One region of the Pantoea deleyi genome, then DNA from elsewhere that is predicted to be linked to it. Evidence: predicted binding sites of a transcription regulator. Region 1 holds the regulator's gene; each other region holds the start of a gene.

Region 1 (4,214 bases):
TGCTGCGCGAAGGCACAGACTACGGCGAGCAGGAGCGCAGCCTGCTGGACAAAGTGGCGGATGTACGACGCCAGCTGGAAAGCGGTGAAGTGGTACTGGTGTGGTCGGAACTGCATGAATCGGTCAATATTATGCCGCGCAACGCCTTTCATGGCTGATGCGCCTGCTGCCATTTCATGCTAACAATGCCTGTTACCCGATCTCACAGGGAGCTTCTCTATGTCTGCACGTCATCCTATTATCGCGGTGACCGGTTCCAGCGGTGCAGGAACCACCACCACCAGCCTCGCGTTTCGCAAAATCTTTCAGCAGCTTGATCTTCGTGCGGCGGAGCTGGAAGGCGACAGTTTTCACCGTTTTACCCGTCCTGAGATGGATATGGCGATTCGTAAGGCGCGCGATTTAGGACGTCACGTCAGCTACTTCGGCCCCGAAGCCAATGACTTTGGCCTGCTGGAGCAGAGCTTTAAAGAGTATGGCTATAGCGGACAGGGGCAGTCGCGCAAATATCTGCACACCTACGATGAGGCGGTGCCGTGGAATCAGGTACCGGGTACCTTTACGCCGTGGCAGCCGCTGCCGCAGAACACCGATATTCTTTTCTATGAGGGGCTGCACGGCGGCGTGGTGACGGCGCAGCACAACGTGGCGGAGCAGGTCGATCTGCTGGTTGGCGTGGTGCCGATTGTTAACCTTGAGTGGATCCAGAAGCTGGTGCGCGATACCGGCGAGCGCGGCCATTCCCGTGAGGCGGTGATGGACTCGGTGGTCCGGTCGATGGAGGATTACATTAACTTCATTACGCCCCAGTTCTCCCGCACCCATATCAACTTCCAGCGCGTCCCGACCGTGGACACCTCCAACCCGTTCGCCGCCCGTGCCATCCCGTCGCTGGATGAGAGTTTTGTCGTGATTCACTTTCAGGCGCTGGAAGATATCGACTTCCCCTATCTGCTGGCGATGTTGCAGGGCTCCTTTATCTCGCACATCAATACGCTGGTGGTGCCGGGCGGCAAAATGGGTCTGGCGATGGAGCTCATTATGGGCCCGCTGGTGAAACGGCTGATGGAAGGCAAACGGATAGAGTAAGGGGCCAGGAAAGCGCTCTTCAGACGGTTTAAAAACCAGAGCAGGCAATGTTATCGCAGCGGATAAGCTTAACTCGCTGAGCAGGCTTCAGGAAGCAGACGTCCGGTAGCCGCATCCGGTTTCAGTCAGGCCGCGATAGACAACCGCGGGCAGAAAGCATCTGGCCGTAACAGAAAAGTTCAGCAGGCAGGGAAGAGCGTCAGAAGCGGAAAGTGTCCCGCGCCAGGAGGGCGCGGGCAGAGCATGCCATAAAGGGCGGACGTTGCGGCTTTACCGATCTGACCCGCTTCGCTGCGCCATCACTGTCTCAACGCAGACTCTCTGCGATGCTAAGGTCTGACAACAGACTACCGGCAACCTCAAACACCGATGACGGTTACAGCGCGATCACTTCGTAGCTGTGCGTGATCGTCACGCCTTTGCCCAGCATGATGGCGACCGAGCAATATTTTTCCGCCGAAAGATCCACCGCGCGTGAGACCGCTTTATCCTGGAGCGCTTTGCCACTGACGATAAAATGCAGGTTGATGTGCGTAAAGATTCGCGGCGCCTCTTCACGACGTTCTGAGGTCAGTTTTACTTCACAATCAGCCACATCGTTGCGGCCTTTTTGCAGAATTGAGACCACATCGATCGCGCTGCATCCGCCCGCCGCCATCAGCACCATCTCCATTGGGCTGGGCGCTTTATCCCCTGAATTACCATCCATCAGGATCTGATGGCCGGATGAGGATTCTCCGAGGAATGTCAGCCCTTCTACCCACTTCACTCTTGCCTGCATGTTTTTTGCTCCGGAATACACTGTTTTGCCGCCAGAGTACGCTTTCCCCTGGTAAACAGCAATCCGGAGAAATCCGCCCGTAGCTGAAGCGAGACAACAGAAGACAGTCGGCTAAAGCTGTGCTACAAACAGTGCTGAAAATATTTTTCGTCACCCGATGACGAAGCCGGGAAGAATGATGCGCACTGCGCCTGATGCGGCCCGAATAATTTCCTGAAATGGAAAACGCTTGAAGCTTTCACCGCCTGACAGGGAAAACTGCCCCCTGTATTTTGGGCACGATTACAACAGAGGATAATAGCGAATGGTTCTCGGCAAACCGCAAACAGACCCTACACTCGAATGGTTCCTGTCCCATTGCCATATTCACAAGTATCCATCCAAAAGTACGCTGATTCATCAAGGTGAAAAAGCAGAAACGCTTTACTACATCGTGAAAGGTTCCGTCGCGGTTCTGATTAAAGATGAAGAAGGCAAAGAGATGATTCTTTCCTACCTGAATCAGGGTGATTTTATTGGTGAGCTTGGCCTGTTCGAAGAAGGCCAGGAGCGCAGCGCCTGGGTACGTGCGAAAAGCGCGTGTGAAGTGGCAGAGATTTCGTATAAGAAATTCCGTCAGCTGATCCAGGTGAACCCTGACATCCTGATGCGACTCTCGTCGCAGATGGCGCGTCGCCTGCAGGTCACGTCCGAAAAAGTGGGTAACCTCGCTTTCCTCGACGTTACCGGACGCATTGCACAGACCCTGCTTAACCTGGCGAAACAGCCAGATGCCATGACGCATCCCGACGGCATGCAAATTAAAATTACGCGTCAGGAAATTGGCCAGATTGTAGGGTGTTCACGTGAAACCGTGGGCCGTATTCTGAAGATGCTGGAAGATCAGAACCTGATCTCTGCACACGGCAAAACCATCGTCGTTTACGGCACCCGCTGATTCCTGTCACCCACGGCGTGATGGCAACATCACGCCGTTATTGTTTGTGCTGAGCCGATGTGGCGTCGAATAATCTACCATCCTGAAGTGAACTACGCCCTGCGGCAAACGCTGGTGCTCTGCCTGCCGGTGGCGCTGGGCTGGCTGGCTGGCGACCTGCAAAAGGGTCTGCTCTTCTCACTGGTGCCCGCCTGCTGCAACATCGCCGGTCTGGATACGCCGCATAAACGCTTCTTCAAACGCCTGATCGTCGGTGGCAGCCTGTTTGCCCTCGGCAGCTTCCTGATCCAGTGGCTCACCCTGCAGGCGGTGCCGCTGCCGCTGATCCTGTTTATTATGCCGCTGCTGCTCGGCGTAACCGGGGAGATCAGCCCGCTGCATGGCCGCCTGCTGCCCGGCACCCTTATCGCCGCCATCTTTACCCTGAGCCTGATCGGGCGCATGCCGATCTATGTTCCGCCGCTGCTCTATATCGGCGGTACGCTCTGGTACGGGCTGTTTAACTGGTTCTGGTTCTGGCTCTGGAAAGAGCAGCCGATGCGCGAGAGCCTGAGCCTGATCTACCGCGAGCTGGCCAACTACTGCGACGCCAAATATACCCTGCTGACGCAGCTGACCGATCCGGAGAAGGCCCTGCCGCCGCTGCTGGCTCGTCAGCAGAAGGTGGTCGATCTGATCAACACCTGTTATCAGCAGATGCACATGCTGTCGGCCAGCCGCGACCACAGCCACAAGCGGCTGACGCGCGCCTTTCAGGTGGCGCTGGATCTGCAGGAGCATATCTCGGTCAGCCTGCATCGGCCGGAAGAGGTGCAGAAGCTGGTCGAGCAGAGCCATGCCGAAGCGGTGATCCGCTGGAATGCCAAAACCATCTCGGCCCGGCTGCGGGTGCTGGCGGATAACATCCTCTATCACCGGTTACCCGAGCGCTTCGCGATGGATAAACAGCTCGGCGCGCTGGAGAAAATCACCTGGCAGCATCCCGACAATCCGGTGGGGCACTTCTGCCTCTATCACTTCAACCGGATTGCCCGGGTCCTGCGCACGCAGAAACCGCTCTATCAGCGCGACCTGATGGCCGATCGCCAGCGTCGTCTGCCGCTGCTGCCCGCCCTGCGCAGCTATCTCTCGCTGCGCTCCTCGTCGCTGCGTACCGCCGGACGCTTTGCGGTCATGCTGATGCTGGGCAGCGCGCTGGCGCTGTTCTTCAACATTCCCAAGCCCTACTGGATCCTGATGACCATTATGTTCGTCAGCCAGAACGGCTACAGCGCCACCCGCGTCCGCATTCAGCACCGGGCGCTGGGCACCTTTGCCGGGCTGGTGATCGCGGCCGCCACGCTGCGTCTGGCGGTGCCGGAGTCGCTGGTGCTGCTGATCATGCTGGCCATCACCTTTATCAGCTAT
Region 2 (4,214 bases), 920 kb from region 1:
ACAGTAAAAACAGCACGCCCGGCTCCGTCCTCTGGGCGGCGACCAAAGGGGCGGTGGATACGCTGACCCAGGGGCTGGCGCGCGAACTGGGCCCCCGGCATATCCGGGTGAACGCGCTGGCGCCGGGGATGATACTCACAGAGGGTTTACTGGCTGCGAAGAGAATGAGTCCACAGCTGAAGGCGCAGCTGCTGGCTGCAACGCCGCTGGGGCGATTTGGCCTGCCGGAGGATGTGGCGCAGGTTGCGCTGTTTCTGGCGTCGGAAGAGTCCGCCTGGGTCAGCGGCGATCGCGTGACAATCAGCGGCGGGGCCTGACAGGCATAAAAAAAGGGAAGCCAGTGGCTTCCCTTTTTATTACGACAGGATGGCGTTATGCATCGCGACGACGTGGAGCGGCTGCGCCATCTTCACGACGTGGGCCGCGGCCACCTTCACGGTTGAAGCTGCGTCCGCCTTCACGACCACCTTCACGGCGCTCAGAAGAGAAGCGACGACCACCTTCACGGTTACCAGCGCCTGGACCGTTGCGACGATCACCGCCCGCAGGACGACGGTCACCACGGCCTTCGTTTGGCTGTGCATCACCCAGCAGCTGCATATTCATCGGCTTGTTCAGAATACGCGTACGGGTGAAGTGCTGCAGCACATCGCCTGGCATGCCTTTCGGCAGCTCGATAGTCGAGTGGTTGCCAAACAGCTTGATGTTACCGATGTAACGGCTGCTGATGTCGCCTTCGTTAGCGATAGCGCCGACGATGTGACGTACTTCAACACCATCATCGCGACCCACTTCGATGCGGTACAGCTGCATCTCGCCAACGTCACGACGTTCGCGACGTGGACGGTCGCCATCACGGCTATCACGCGGAGAACGCGCTTCACGGCTGTCACGACGGCCATCACGGTCATCACGATCGCGGTATTCGCGACGTGGCGGACGTGGTGCTTCTGGTGGCAGAATCAGCGGACGTTCGCCCTGTGCCATCTTCAGCAGTGCGGCTGCCAGGGTTTCCAGATCCAGCTCATCTTCTGGCTGCATCTTGGTCAGCAGAGCACGGTACTGATCCAGATCGCTGCTCTCCAGCTGCTGCTGGACTTTCGCGGCGAACTTGGCCAGACGGCGCTGACCCAGCAGTTCTGCGTTAGGCAGTTCTACTTCAGGGATCGTCAGCTTCATCGTACGTTCGATGTTGCGCAGCAGACGACGCTCGCGGTTCTCAACGAACAGCAGCGCGCGGCCAGCACGACCGGCACGACCGGTACGGCCGATACGGTGAACGTAAGATTCTGCATCCATCGGGATGTCGTAGTTCACAACCAGGCTGATGCGCTCAACGTCCAGGCCACGGGCCGCAACGTCGGTTGCAATCAGGATGTCCAGACGACCATCTTTCAGGCGCTCCAGCGTCTGCTCACGCAGTGCCTGGTTCATGTCACCGTTCAGAGCCGCGCTGTTATAGCCGCTACGCTCCAGGGCTTCGGCCACTTCCAGCGTGGCGTTTTTAGTACGCACGAAGATGATGGCCGCATCGAAATCTTCCGCTTCCAGGAAGCGAACCAGTGCATCTGTTTTACGACCGTAAGCGGTCCAGTAGCTCTGGCTGATGTCAGGGCGCGTGGTCAGGCTTGACTGAATACGCACTTCCTGTGGATCTTTCATGAAGCGTTTAGTGATGCGACGAATCGCTTCCGGCATGGTGGCAGAGAACAGTGCGGTCTGATGACCTTCCGGGATCTGCGCCATGATGGTTTCAACGTCTTCGATGAAGCCCATACGCAGCATTTCGTCGGCTTCGTCCAGCACCAGGCCGCGCAGGTTAGAGAGATCTAACGTGCCACGTTTCAGGTGGTCAAGCAGACGGCCAGGGGTACCCACAACAACCTGTGGTCCCTGACGCAGTGCGCGCAGCTGCACGTCATAACGCTGGCCGCCGTACAGGGCAACCACGTTCAGGCCGCGCATGTGTTTAGAGAATTCAGTGACTGCTTCAGCAACCTGTACCGCCAGTTCGCGGGTAGGTGCCAGCACCAGGATCTGAGGTGCTTTAACAGCAGGGTCAATGTTGTTTAACAGCGGCAGAGAGAACGCCGCAGTTTTACCACTCCCGGTCTGCGCCATGCCTAACACGTCACGGCCCGCCAGCAGGTGAGGAATACACTCAGCCTGGATTGGGGAGGGCTTGACGTAGCCCATGCCATTCAGTGATTCAAGGATGTCGGCGTTCAGGCCAAGGTCAGCAAAAGTGGTTTGAATATCAGTCATGTAGTACACGTGCCTCTTAGATTGCGGCGGCCAGTCTACATAACTCGTCGTGAAAACTTTCAGTCATTTTCATCAAAAAGTGTGAACCGGCTCAAATTAGAAGTTTTGACGAACAGAAAAGCCCTCATCCTTTAAGATGATGACTTAACGGGTTTTACAGGCAAATTAAGTTCGTCAGCTATTGCTGGTCAGATTCTGATAAATCGTCTTGTGCCTGGCCGAGTTGCGCCAGTTCCAACAATGCGTATCGGTGTTCAACAAAGTTATTGACGTTGTTGGCCACCGCCAGTTTGAACAACGCTTTCGCGTCGTCCTTCTCCCCCAGACTTAGGTAGTACTTACCTAAATAGAAGTTGGTTTCACTGAGATGTTCAGCGAGCGAGGTGTTATCCGTTGCGTCCGCCTTGAGACTTTCCATCAACGCTTTCTCGTTGATATCTCCAAGGTAGAACTCGACAATATTCCATCCCCATTGGTCTCTGACCGCTTTGTCGTAACGCTGTTTTAGCGCGACTTTTGCCTTGTCAGCATCCATCTCACGTTCAACGAGATAGAGCCACAGACTGCGGAAAGGATCGTTAGGATCGTCTTGATAAAACGCCAGCAGATCATCTTGCGCTAACTTGTATCGACCACCGTAATAGAGGGCGATACCACGATTTAAATGCGCATAGTTGTAAGTTGGTTCAAGCTCAAGTACAGAATCGAACGCTTCATAGGCGGCATCAAAGTTGCCCGCCTGCGTTAAGTATATGCCTAAATAGTTAAACACTTCGGGCATATCTGGTCTGATAGACAGCGCTTGCGAAAAATCGTTCCGCGCTAGTGCCCGCAGACCTAAACTATCATACAACACTCCGCGCTCATATAACAGCTGTGCGCGTTCATCATCGGTGAGAGCGCGACTGGCAAGAATTTGTTCCATGCGCGCCAGTATCACTTCCTGCTGCAGTGTGGGCTGTAACGGCACTGCAAGAACTTCGTTCTTACGCCAATTGGAGTTGCTGCATCCTGCCAGCGTCAGAGCTGTCGCAACAAAACACCAGCGCAGAAAAGGCTTCATTTCCCACTCCCGAATACAAACATTGGGATAACCATCCTGTCATCCGCCTGCCCTGCACAAGGATTCCCGCCCTCGCGATGATACAAACGCCCCTCTCTGCCAGGCAGAGAGGGGCAAATCAGCAACGATTTATTCCGCGTCAGGCGTGGTCACCGCTGCAGCGTCTTCAGTCTGCGGCTTAGATTCTGTCGCTTCTTTGATGCTCAGACGTACGCGGCCCTGGCGGTCAACTTCCATCACCTTCACCGGTACTTCCTGACCCATCTGCAGGTAGTCGGTCACTTTCTCAACGCGCTTATCCGCGATTTGTGAAATGTGAACCAGACCTTCTTTACCGCCGCCGATAGCCACGAAGGCACCGAAGTCAACGATACGGGTCACTTTACCACTATAGATGCGGCCAACTTCGATCTCAGCCGTAATCTCTTCGATACGACGAATCGCTTCTTTCGCTTTCAGACCGTCGGTCGCAGCGATTTTCACGGTACCGTCATCTTCGATTTCGATCGTTGTGCCGGTCTCTTCGGTCAGTGCACGAATCACTGAGCCGCCTTTACCGATCACATCTTTGATCTTGTCAGAGCTGATTTTGATGGTGTAGATGCGTGGCGCAAATTCAGAAATCTCAGTGCGTGGCGTGCTGATAGCCTGTTCCATGACGCCCAGAATGTGCAGACGCGCACCCTTGGCCTGGTTCAGCGCTTCCTGCATGATTTCACGCGTGATGCCTTCGATTTTGATATCCATCTGCAGCGCGGTGATACCTTCACGGCTACCGGCTACTTTGAAGTCCATGTCGCCCAGGTGATCTTCGTCGCCCAGGATGTCTGACAGAACAACAAACTTCTCATCTTCTTTCACCAGGCCCATTGCGATACCCGCAACG
Region 3 (4,214 bases), 440 kb from region 1:
AGAATAAGGGAGAAAGCAGATGGCAAAGATTGGCATTTTTGTAGGCACGGTATACGGCAATGCGCTGCTGGCGGCGGAAGAGGCGGAACCGATTCTGCAGCAGCAGGGACACAGCGTGACCCTGTTTGAGGATGCGACGCTGGCCGACTGGCAGGCGTTTAGTCACGATGTGGCGTTGATCATCACCTCGACCACCGGTCAGGGCGATTTTCCCGACACCCTTTCCGGTCTGTTCCACGCGATTAAAGATAAGCTGGGACATCAGCCTGCGCTGCGCTATGGCGTAATTGCGCTGGGTGACAGCAGCTATGAGCATTTTTGTGGCGCGGGCAAAGCCTTCGATGCGCTGCTGCAGGAGCAGGGCGCACAGCGGGTTGGCGAGACGCTGCTGGTGGATGCCACGGAAAATCCGGAGCCGGAAGTGGTCACCTCGCCCTGGGTTGAGGCCTGGGGGGCACAGCTCTGACGCCGCCGCCAGGCTTATCGCGGCTGGCCGTCCGCAGATAAGCCCGGCCCGGGCGCCGCACGATCAGGTGACCGGCGCCGGATTAAATACCGCCAGCTGATTACGGATCCCCCAGCGATCGGACCAGGTCTGCTTGCGGCCGCTGGCGATATCCAGAATCAGTTCAAACAGTCGCCAGCCCACCTGTTCAATACTCTCTTCGCCGGTGGCGATCGTCCCGGCATTGATATCCATCAGATCGTGCCAGCGCTCAGCCAGCGCATTTCGTGTCGCCATCTTAATCACCGGGATCGCCGCCAGGCCATAGGGCGTTCCGCGGCCCGTGGTAAAGACCTGCAGGGTAATGCCGGAGGCCAGCTGCTGCGTACCGCAGACAAAATCGCTGGCGGGGGTCGCCGCATAGATCAGGCCGCGTCGCGTGGGGCGCTGGCCGGGTGAGAGCACTTCGACAATGGCGCTGCGGCCCGACTTGGCAATAGAGCCAAGCGCCTTTTCCACCACGTTGGCGAGTCCGCCCTTTTTATTGCCTGGCGACGGGTTCGCACTGCGATCGGTCTGTCCCTGGTCGAGATAGTCATCATACCAGGCCATCTCCTCCAGCAAGCGCTTACCGACCTCCTGATTGATTACCCGCGGCGTCAGCAGATGAATCGCATCGCGAACCTCGGTCACTTCCGAGAACATCACCGTTGCGCCACAGCGCACCAGCAGATCGGAGGCAAAGCCCACTGCCGGGTTGGCCGTCACGCCGGAGAACGCATCGCTGCCGCCACACTGCATGCCGACAATCAGCTCGGCCGCGGGGCAGGTTTCGCGCTGGCGCTGATTCAGCCGCTGAAGATGCCGCTCCGCGACCTGCAGGATCTCCTGTACCATCGCACCGAAACCCACCAGCTTTTCATCCTGCAGACGCACGATGTCGCTGTCGTCCAGTGAGATCGCCTGCACGTCAGCGGTGCCGGTCAGCAGACGCTCCGGCTGTAACTTCTCACAGCCCAGGCCGACGACCATCACTTCGCCGCCGAAATTGGCGTTCAGCGCCAGGTTATGAATAGTGCGAATCGGCACCACCGCCGCGGGCGCGTTGATTGCGACGCCGCAGCCATAGAGGTGATTCAGGGCGACCACGCCATCTACGTTGGGATAACGCGGCAGCAGCTCCCGCTCAATAATCTGTACGACATGATCGACCACGCCCGCCACGCAGTGCACGCTGGTGGTTATGCCGAGCAGATTGCGCGTGCCGACGCTGCCATCCGCATTGCGGTAGCCCTCGAAGGTATAGCCCTCCAGCGGCGGCAGGGCAGGCGGCACCTGTGTGGCCAGCGGCAGGCTGGCCAGCGGCGGGGCATCCGGCAGCGCGACCAGCGACTCATCAATCCAGCTCCCCTGAGCGATATCCCGCAGCGCATAGCCAATCACTTCGCCATAACGCAGGATCGCCTCGCCCTGGCGGATTGCACTCAGCGCTACCTTGTGACCCTGTGGCACATGCTCCGTCAGCGTCAGCCCGTCAGCAAACCGGGTTCCGGCGGGCAGACCCAGGCTGTTTACCACAATGGCCACGTTGTCGTGCTCATGGACTTTGATATAGAGCGGTCGTTCATCTGTTTTAGGATTCATCGCTTACCTTACCTCTGTCGTGCCGGCGTGATGCGGCACGCTGTAATGATTTGACCTGTCACACGGGGTTTGCCAGCTTCAGTATAAGGAGCAGCGCCGGAGCGCGCATTGTGCAAATGTCCACCATTCAGGAGATTCATTCCCTGGTTTTGGGTCGGTTATCCAAAAGCAAGTGAAGACCCTCACAAACAGCGGGGGAAAGCGTTACCAGAGGCGCTGATCGACGATGAAAAACGCACTTTCGTGAGCCATCCCGCAGGCTTTTGTGCATCCGCAAGAGAATCCCTTCCACACCTTCGTTATTCCAGGGCAATGCGCCAATGTGCTGGCCGCAGGCTGTTCCTATACTGAGTCCCGTTAGCCAAAGTCAGGTTATCTGTCACGACGTATTACTCATCCGGAAAAGGCGACAGGGCGCCTGAATCGCCGCATTCGCCAGACGCCGGGTGAATAAATAAAGGTTTGCCAGAACAAAAAATCGCCGTGTTTAACCCAACTTCTCTCTGATACCCAACGCGATGTGTATGCAGTCAGAGCGAATGTAGCTCACGCTATATTTCAGGAGTGCATCATGAATAGTTTCAGCCAGACCGCGGAAACGGTGCAGAAACGCACCAACGCCCGTTACTGGATTGTGGTGATGTTGTTTATCGTCACCTCATTCAACTACGGTGACCGCGCCACCATTTCCATTGCCGGTTCGGCGATGTCTAAAGATATCGGCCTGGATTCAGTCGGACTCGGCTATATCTTCTCTGCCTTCTCATGGGCTTATGTGATCGGTCAGATCCCGGGCGGCTGGCTGCTCGACCGCTTCGGATCGAAACGGGTCTATTTCTGGAGCATCTTCACCTGGTCGCTGTTCACCCTGCTGCAGGGCTTCGTCGATATCTTCAGCGGCTTTGGCATCGTCATGTCGCTGTTCATTCTGCGTTTCCTGGTCGGTCTGGCCGAAGCGCCCTCCTTCCCCGGCAACAGCCGCATCGTGGCGGCCTGGTTCCCGGCGCAGGAGCGTGGCACGGCCGTGGCGATCTTCAACTCGGCACAGTACTTCGCCACTGTGATCTTCGCGCCCATCATGGGCTGGCTGGTCTCCGAAGTGGGCTGGGCGCATGTGTTCTGGTTTATGGGCGGGCTGGGCATCATCCTCAGTTTCATCTGGCTGAAGGTGATCCACGATCCTAATGACCATCCCGGCGTCAATAAAGCCGAACTGGCGTACATGGAGCAGGGCGGTGCGCTGATCAACATGGACGCCAGAAAAGAGACCCGCAAAATAAGCTGGAGTGAGAAGTGGTTTCAGATCAAGCAGCTGCTCACTTCCCGCATGATGCTGGGGATCTACCTCGGTCAGTATTGTGTTAACGCCTTAACCTACTTTTTTATCACTTGGTTCCCGGTCTATCTGGTGCAGGCGCGCGGCATGTCGATCCTGAAAGCGGGCTTCGTTGCCTCGGTTCCGGCGGTGTGTGGCTTCCTCGGCGGCGTGCTGGGCGGGGTGATCTCCGACTGGCTGATGCGCAAAACCGGTTCGCTGAATATCGCGCGGAAAACCCCTATTGTGCTGGGCATGCTGCTCTCTATTTCGATGGTGATGTGTAACTACACCGACACCGAATGGATGGTGGTGTTCTTTATGGCGCTGGCGTTCTTCGGCAAAGGCATTGGCGCGCTGGGCTGGGCGGTGATGGCGGATACGGCACCGAAAGAGATCAGCGGCCTGAGCGGCGGTCTGTTCAACATGTTCGGTAACTTCTCCGGCATCGTGACGCCTATCGCCATCGGCTACATCATTGCCACCAGCGGATCCTTTGAAGGGGCGCTGCTCTACGTCGGCATCCATGCCTTTGTCGCCGCATTCAGCTTCCTGGTGATCGCCGGTGACATCAGGCGTGTCGAACTGAAACCCTGGACCGGTAAGGACGCCTCATGAACACACAAAGCTCACCGGTAATCACGGCGATGCAGGTCATTCCGGTCGCGGGCTACGACAGCATGCTGCTTAACATTGGCGGCGCGCACAACGCCTGCTTCACCCGTAACCTGGTGGTGCTCACCGATAGCGCCGGACACACCGGCGTCGGTGAAGCGCCCGGCGGCGACACCATCTATCAGACGCTGGTCG
Region 4 (4,214 bases), 680 kb from region 1:
GCAATCTTTGGCACCGAAACCATTCTGTTCAAGCGCGTCAGCAAAAATGCGGCCAAAGGGCTGCGTCTGATGACCATCGCCCGCACGCTGCGGATGGTGCTGTTGCTGGCGACATCGGTGCCAGTCTTAATCTGGGTCTGGTACAACATGCAGGAAAACTTCCTGGCATTTGCACTGGCCTCATTTGTGGCCTCGGTGTTTGTTACCCAGGACACCTTCAGCGTCTATAACAACGCCCGGCTTGCCTCGCGCCTGAACACGATCGCCAACGCCGTGGGGATGCTGCTGAGTTTCGCCATCAGCTTCACCATCGCCTGGCTGCGTCTGAATCCGCTCTGGCTGACGCTGTCAATCGTGGCCGTGACGCTGGTGCCTTACCTGATTAAACGCCGCAACTTCTATCAGGAGCATCAGGATCAGATGCCGCCGCGCGAGAAGCGCACCGCCTATCTGCGCTATCTGATGTATGCCGGACTGCCGCTGGCGATCTCCAGCATCTTTATCTCTGTGCAGGTTAAAGCCGCTCAGATGTTCCTGGCCGGCACCGCACCTGCGCGCGATCTGGGCCTGTTTGCGGCGGCGAATACCATTTCCGCCTCCTGGATTTTTATCCCGGTGGCGCTTATCACCTCCTGCTTCACTGAAATTTTCAGGGAGCGCGGCGAGGTCGCCATTAAGCTGGCTGCCCGGCTCAATGGCTATGTTATGGCTGTCTCCCTGTTGATGTTGCTGGTTATTTCGCTTTACGGCGAGCGGATCATCATTGCGTTGTACGGGCCGGAATACACACAGTCAGGAAGTCTCATTACGTTGCTGTCGATAGCGACCAGCTTTTCGGCAATGGGGACGGTAGCGTATCGCTACATGGTTAAAGAGGGAGGATTCAACTACCTGCTGAGGAAAATCATCTGCCTTATGGTCATCAGTCTGCCGCTTTCGTGGTGGTTGATTCAGGGCCACGGCATCATGGGGGCCGCGTGGAGCGTTTTCCTTTCAGAGCTTTTGTCCCTGACCGTAATGAATTACTTCTTTAAAAACGGCGTCATTCAAAAGATTCAGGTTTCCTCACTCAACTACAAAACCTACAAATGAGGTCAGATATGCTCAAGTTGAAAGAAGAACTCAGAAGAAGTGTGCAGTACTTTATCAAGAAGATGCCCTGGGCGTATCAGGACCGCATCTACTACTTCCACAAGTTCAGAAAGCTGCCCAATCTGCGTCAGCCAAAAGTGTTCAACGAGAAGGTGCTGTACCGTAAGTTTATCTTCGGTGACTACCAGAACTACGGTCGCCTGTCAGATAAATACTCGGTGCGCGAATTCATTGCTGAGAAAATCGGTAATGAATACCTGATCCCGCTGGTTCACGAAACCACGGACCCGACCACGCTCAACAGCTTACCCTGCTGGAAAGGCACGGTGATTAAGCCGAACCACGCCTCCAACATGGTGGAAATTCTGCTGGAAGAGCCGGACGCGCTGCGCAAGCAGCAGATTATTCACGACTGCTACCGCTGGCTGAAGACCGACTTCGCCAACGAAGCGCGTGAGATCCACTATCGCTACATCAAGCCACGCATTCTGGTGGAGAAGTACATCGGTGATGGCAAAAGCGCGCCGATCGATTACAAGTTCCATATGTTCAACAAGCGCGATGGCAAATTCGAATATGTGCTGCAGGTGATCTACAACCGCTGTCAGCCGCTGCTGTCGATGAATTTCTATGTGAACAACCTCAGCGAGGCGTATCACAAGATTCGTGACACCGGTCTGGATGTCTCGCCAATCATGCCGTCGCTGGAGCATGCGCTGGAACTGAGCAAGAAACTGGCCAGTGATTTCGACTATGTGCGTGTGGACTGGTACATCCATGACGAACAGATCTACTTTGGCGAACTGACCTTCACCCCAGGTGCAGGACTGGTGACCGGATTGGATCGCGGTTTAAATCAGATGATGGGAGATATGTGGATTCAGGACCGTCGCGGAACGCAGAGCCCGGGCGTGACAGTGCAGGATGTTAATATCCCTGCCATGTTGAAGAAAATTTAAGCACACACAGCAATATAAAAAACCCCGCTTCGCGGGGTTTTTTATGCGCCGAAATCAGGGCATCGGCCAGTCGGCAGGCGCCTGACTCATCGCCTCGATAAAGGCATGCTTTGAGATGGCCAGGAAGTTATGCACATTATCCATGCTCAGCGTAATGCCCATCAGTCCGGTCACAAACCAGCAGGTCATGCCTAAACCAATTCCGCCACACATAAAGGCCATCACGTGACGGCTATCCTGACGAAGTTTGGTTTTCAGGGTGCTGGCAAAAAACATCATGACTGCGCTCAGCAACTCCCAACGCATAACAAGAAAACTGGCGGTTAACGTAGCCATCGGCCGGACCTCAATATCAGTAAGTATCCCTGACAATCTGCGGACATCACCGGCGGCGGAAAAGCGTGTCAGGAAAGACTTTTGCGCCGTCAAACCAGGTTCAAAGTGTGACTTGGGTCACATTATATCACCCGATTTTAAATTTTGAACAAAATTTGACTCATTGCGCGGGCAGGAAATGAACAGCGGCGGGATAAACGGGAGAAATCAGAGGGATGCGCCCGGGCAGGCGCATCCGGAAATCAGCGGACCGGGCAGCACTCGCCGGTGGTGCGCTGGGTAAAGCTGTTCAGCGTGTCGTTGCAGCCAAAACTCAGCAGGCGAGGGCGCTGAATGGCCTGACGACGCATGGTGTGACGGTAGGCCGTCGGCGTCTGCGAAAACTGACGACGAAACACCCGGGAGAAGGTCTGCTGCGAGTCATAACCATATTGCATCGCGATATCGAAAACCGGGCGCTGCGTCTGCGACAGCGCTTCTGCGGCCAGCGTCAGACGGCGTTCACGAATATAGCCACCCAGCGTCTGTTTCGTTACGGAACGGAACATACGCTGCAGGTGCCATTTCGAATAGCCTGACTTCGCGGCCACTTCGTCAATCGACAGGCTCTTATCAAGGTTCTGGTCAATCCAGTGCGTCAGGGAATGAATGATCTCTTCTTGCATGATGGCCTCATCCTTCTGGTGTGTAATAAAGAGGTAACGGAAGTTTAGTCGTTCAGATGGAGAAGAAGTATAATTCCTCAAGTTAACTTGAGGTAAAGGCTGAGATGAAAAAAGAACGCAACTATCCAAAACCGGTCTTAACGCCGGGTGAAGTGGCGCGCCGCAGCGGCGTTGCGGTCTCTGCGCTGCACTTCTACGAATCGAAAGGATTGATCTTCAGCACCCGTAACAGCGGTAATCAGCGGCGATACAGTCGTGACGTCCTGCGCCGCGTTGCGATTATCAAGATTGCGCAGCGCATCGGTATTCCGCTGGCGACGGTCAGCGAGAGTCTGGACCACATTCCGGCCAACAAGCGCATGTCGACGCCGGAGTGGGATGCGCTGACGCAGCACTGGCGCGAAGAGCTGGACAAGCGGATCGAAACCCTGACCCGCCTGCGCAACGATCTGGATGGCTGCATCGGCTGCGGCTGTCTGTCGATGCGCGACTGCCCGCTGCGCAACCCTGGCGACCGGCTGGGCCAGCAGGGTTCCGGGGCCGTGCTGCTCGATCCCGAACAGGATGACCGACATCCGGAAGGTGAGTGACGTCTATACTGTGGGGAGGTCAACACACAGGGAATCACGATGATCACCGTTCACCATCTTGAGAAGTCGCGCTCACATCGGGTGCTGTGGCTGCTGGAAGAGCTTGAAGTGCCTTATCAGATCAAACGCTATCAGCGCGAGCCGAGCATGCTGGCCCCGGCGGCGCTGAAAAAAATTCATCCGCTGGGGAAATCGCCGGTCATTACCGATGGTAATCAGGTAGTCGCCGAATCCGGTGCCATTCTCGAATACCTTGAAGAGAAATATGACCAGACGTTCCGGCTGAAGGTGAATGATGAGGCGTCGCGGTTGCAGTGCCGCTACTGGCTGCACTATGCCGAAGGCTCCCTGATGCCGCTGCTGGTGATGAAATTAATCTTCGGGCAGATGGGGAAAAAGCCGGTGCCCTGGCTGCTGCGGCCGGTAGGCGCGGCCTTTGGTAAAGGGGTGCAGAAGGCGTTTCTGGATAAACAGCTTAAGCCGCATATGGCGATGATCGAACAGCATCTGGCGAACCATCCCTGGTTTGCCGGCCCGCATCTCACCATTGCGGATATCCAGATGAGCTTCCC

The links. Region 1 encodes CRP, which controls carbon source genes, mostly activating them, when cyclic AMP is high. Its sites were predicted from a motif close to ATGTGANNNNNNTCACAT; they were not measured.
Region 2: the regulator CRP is predicted to act here: its motif matches at 2,345-2,362, upstream of yrbN (protein YrbN).
Region 3: the regulator CRP is predicted to act here: its motif matches at 2,260-2,277, upstream of garD (galactarate dehydratase).
Region 4: the regulator CRP is predicted to act here: its motif matches at 2,493-2,510, upstream of J1C59_RS17520 (YjcB family protein).

Annotation. Positions count from the first base shown of each region.
Region 1 is NZ_CP071405.1:417,628-421,841, reverse strand. It holds gene J1C59_RS01925 (YheU family protein) at 1-158, shown strand, start outside; gene J1C59_RS01920 (phosphoribulokinase) at 220-1,089, shown strand; gene J1C59_RS01915 (OsmC family protein) at 1,466-1,870, opposite strand; gene crp (cAMP-activated global transcriptional regulator CRP) at 2,175-2,807, shown strand; gene J1C59_RS01905 (YccS/YhfK family putative transporter) at 2,865-4,214, shown strand, end outside.
Region 2 is NZ_CP071405.1:3,486,081-3,490,294, forward strand. It holds gene J1C59_RS16360 (SDR family NAD(P)-dependent oxidoreductase) at 1-317, shown strand, start outside; gene J1C59_RS16365 (DEAD/DEAH family ATP-dependent RNA helicase) at 373-2,265, opposite strand; gene yrbN (protein YrbN) at 2,282-2,338, opposite strand; gene nlpI (lipoprotein NlpI) at 2,444-3,328, opposite strand; gene pnp (polyribonucleotide nucleotidyltransferase) at 3,458-4,214, opposite strand, start outside.
Region 3 is NZ_CP071405.1:855,386-859,599, forward strand. It holds gene truC (tRNA pseudouridine(65) synthase TruC) at 1-7, shown strand, start outside; gene J1C59_RS04165 (flavodoxin) at 20-466, shown strand; gene garD (galactarate dehydratase) at 530-2,089, opposite strand; gene J1C59_RS04175 (MFS transporter) at 2,661-4,022, shown strand; gene J1C59_RS04180 (enolase C-terminal domain-like protein) at 4,019-4,214, shown strand, end outside.
Region 4 is NZ_CP071405.1:3,723,979-3,728,192, reverse strand. It holds gene J1C59_RS17530 (oligosaccharide flippase family protein) at 1-1,092, shown strand, start outside; gene J1C59_RS17525 (ATP-grasp fold amidoligase family protein) at 1,101-2,051, shown strand; gene J1C59_RS17520 (YjcB family protein) at 2,106-2,387, opposite strand; gene soxS (superoxide response transcriptional regulator SoxS) at 2,630-3,055, opposite strand; gene soxR (redox-sensitive transcriptional activator SoxR) at 3,157-3,642, shown strand; gene J1C59_RS17505 (glutathione S-transferase family protein) at 3,682-4,214, shown strand, end outside.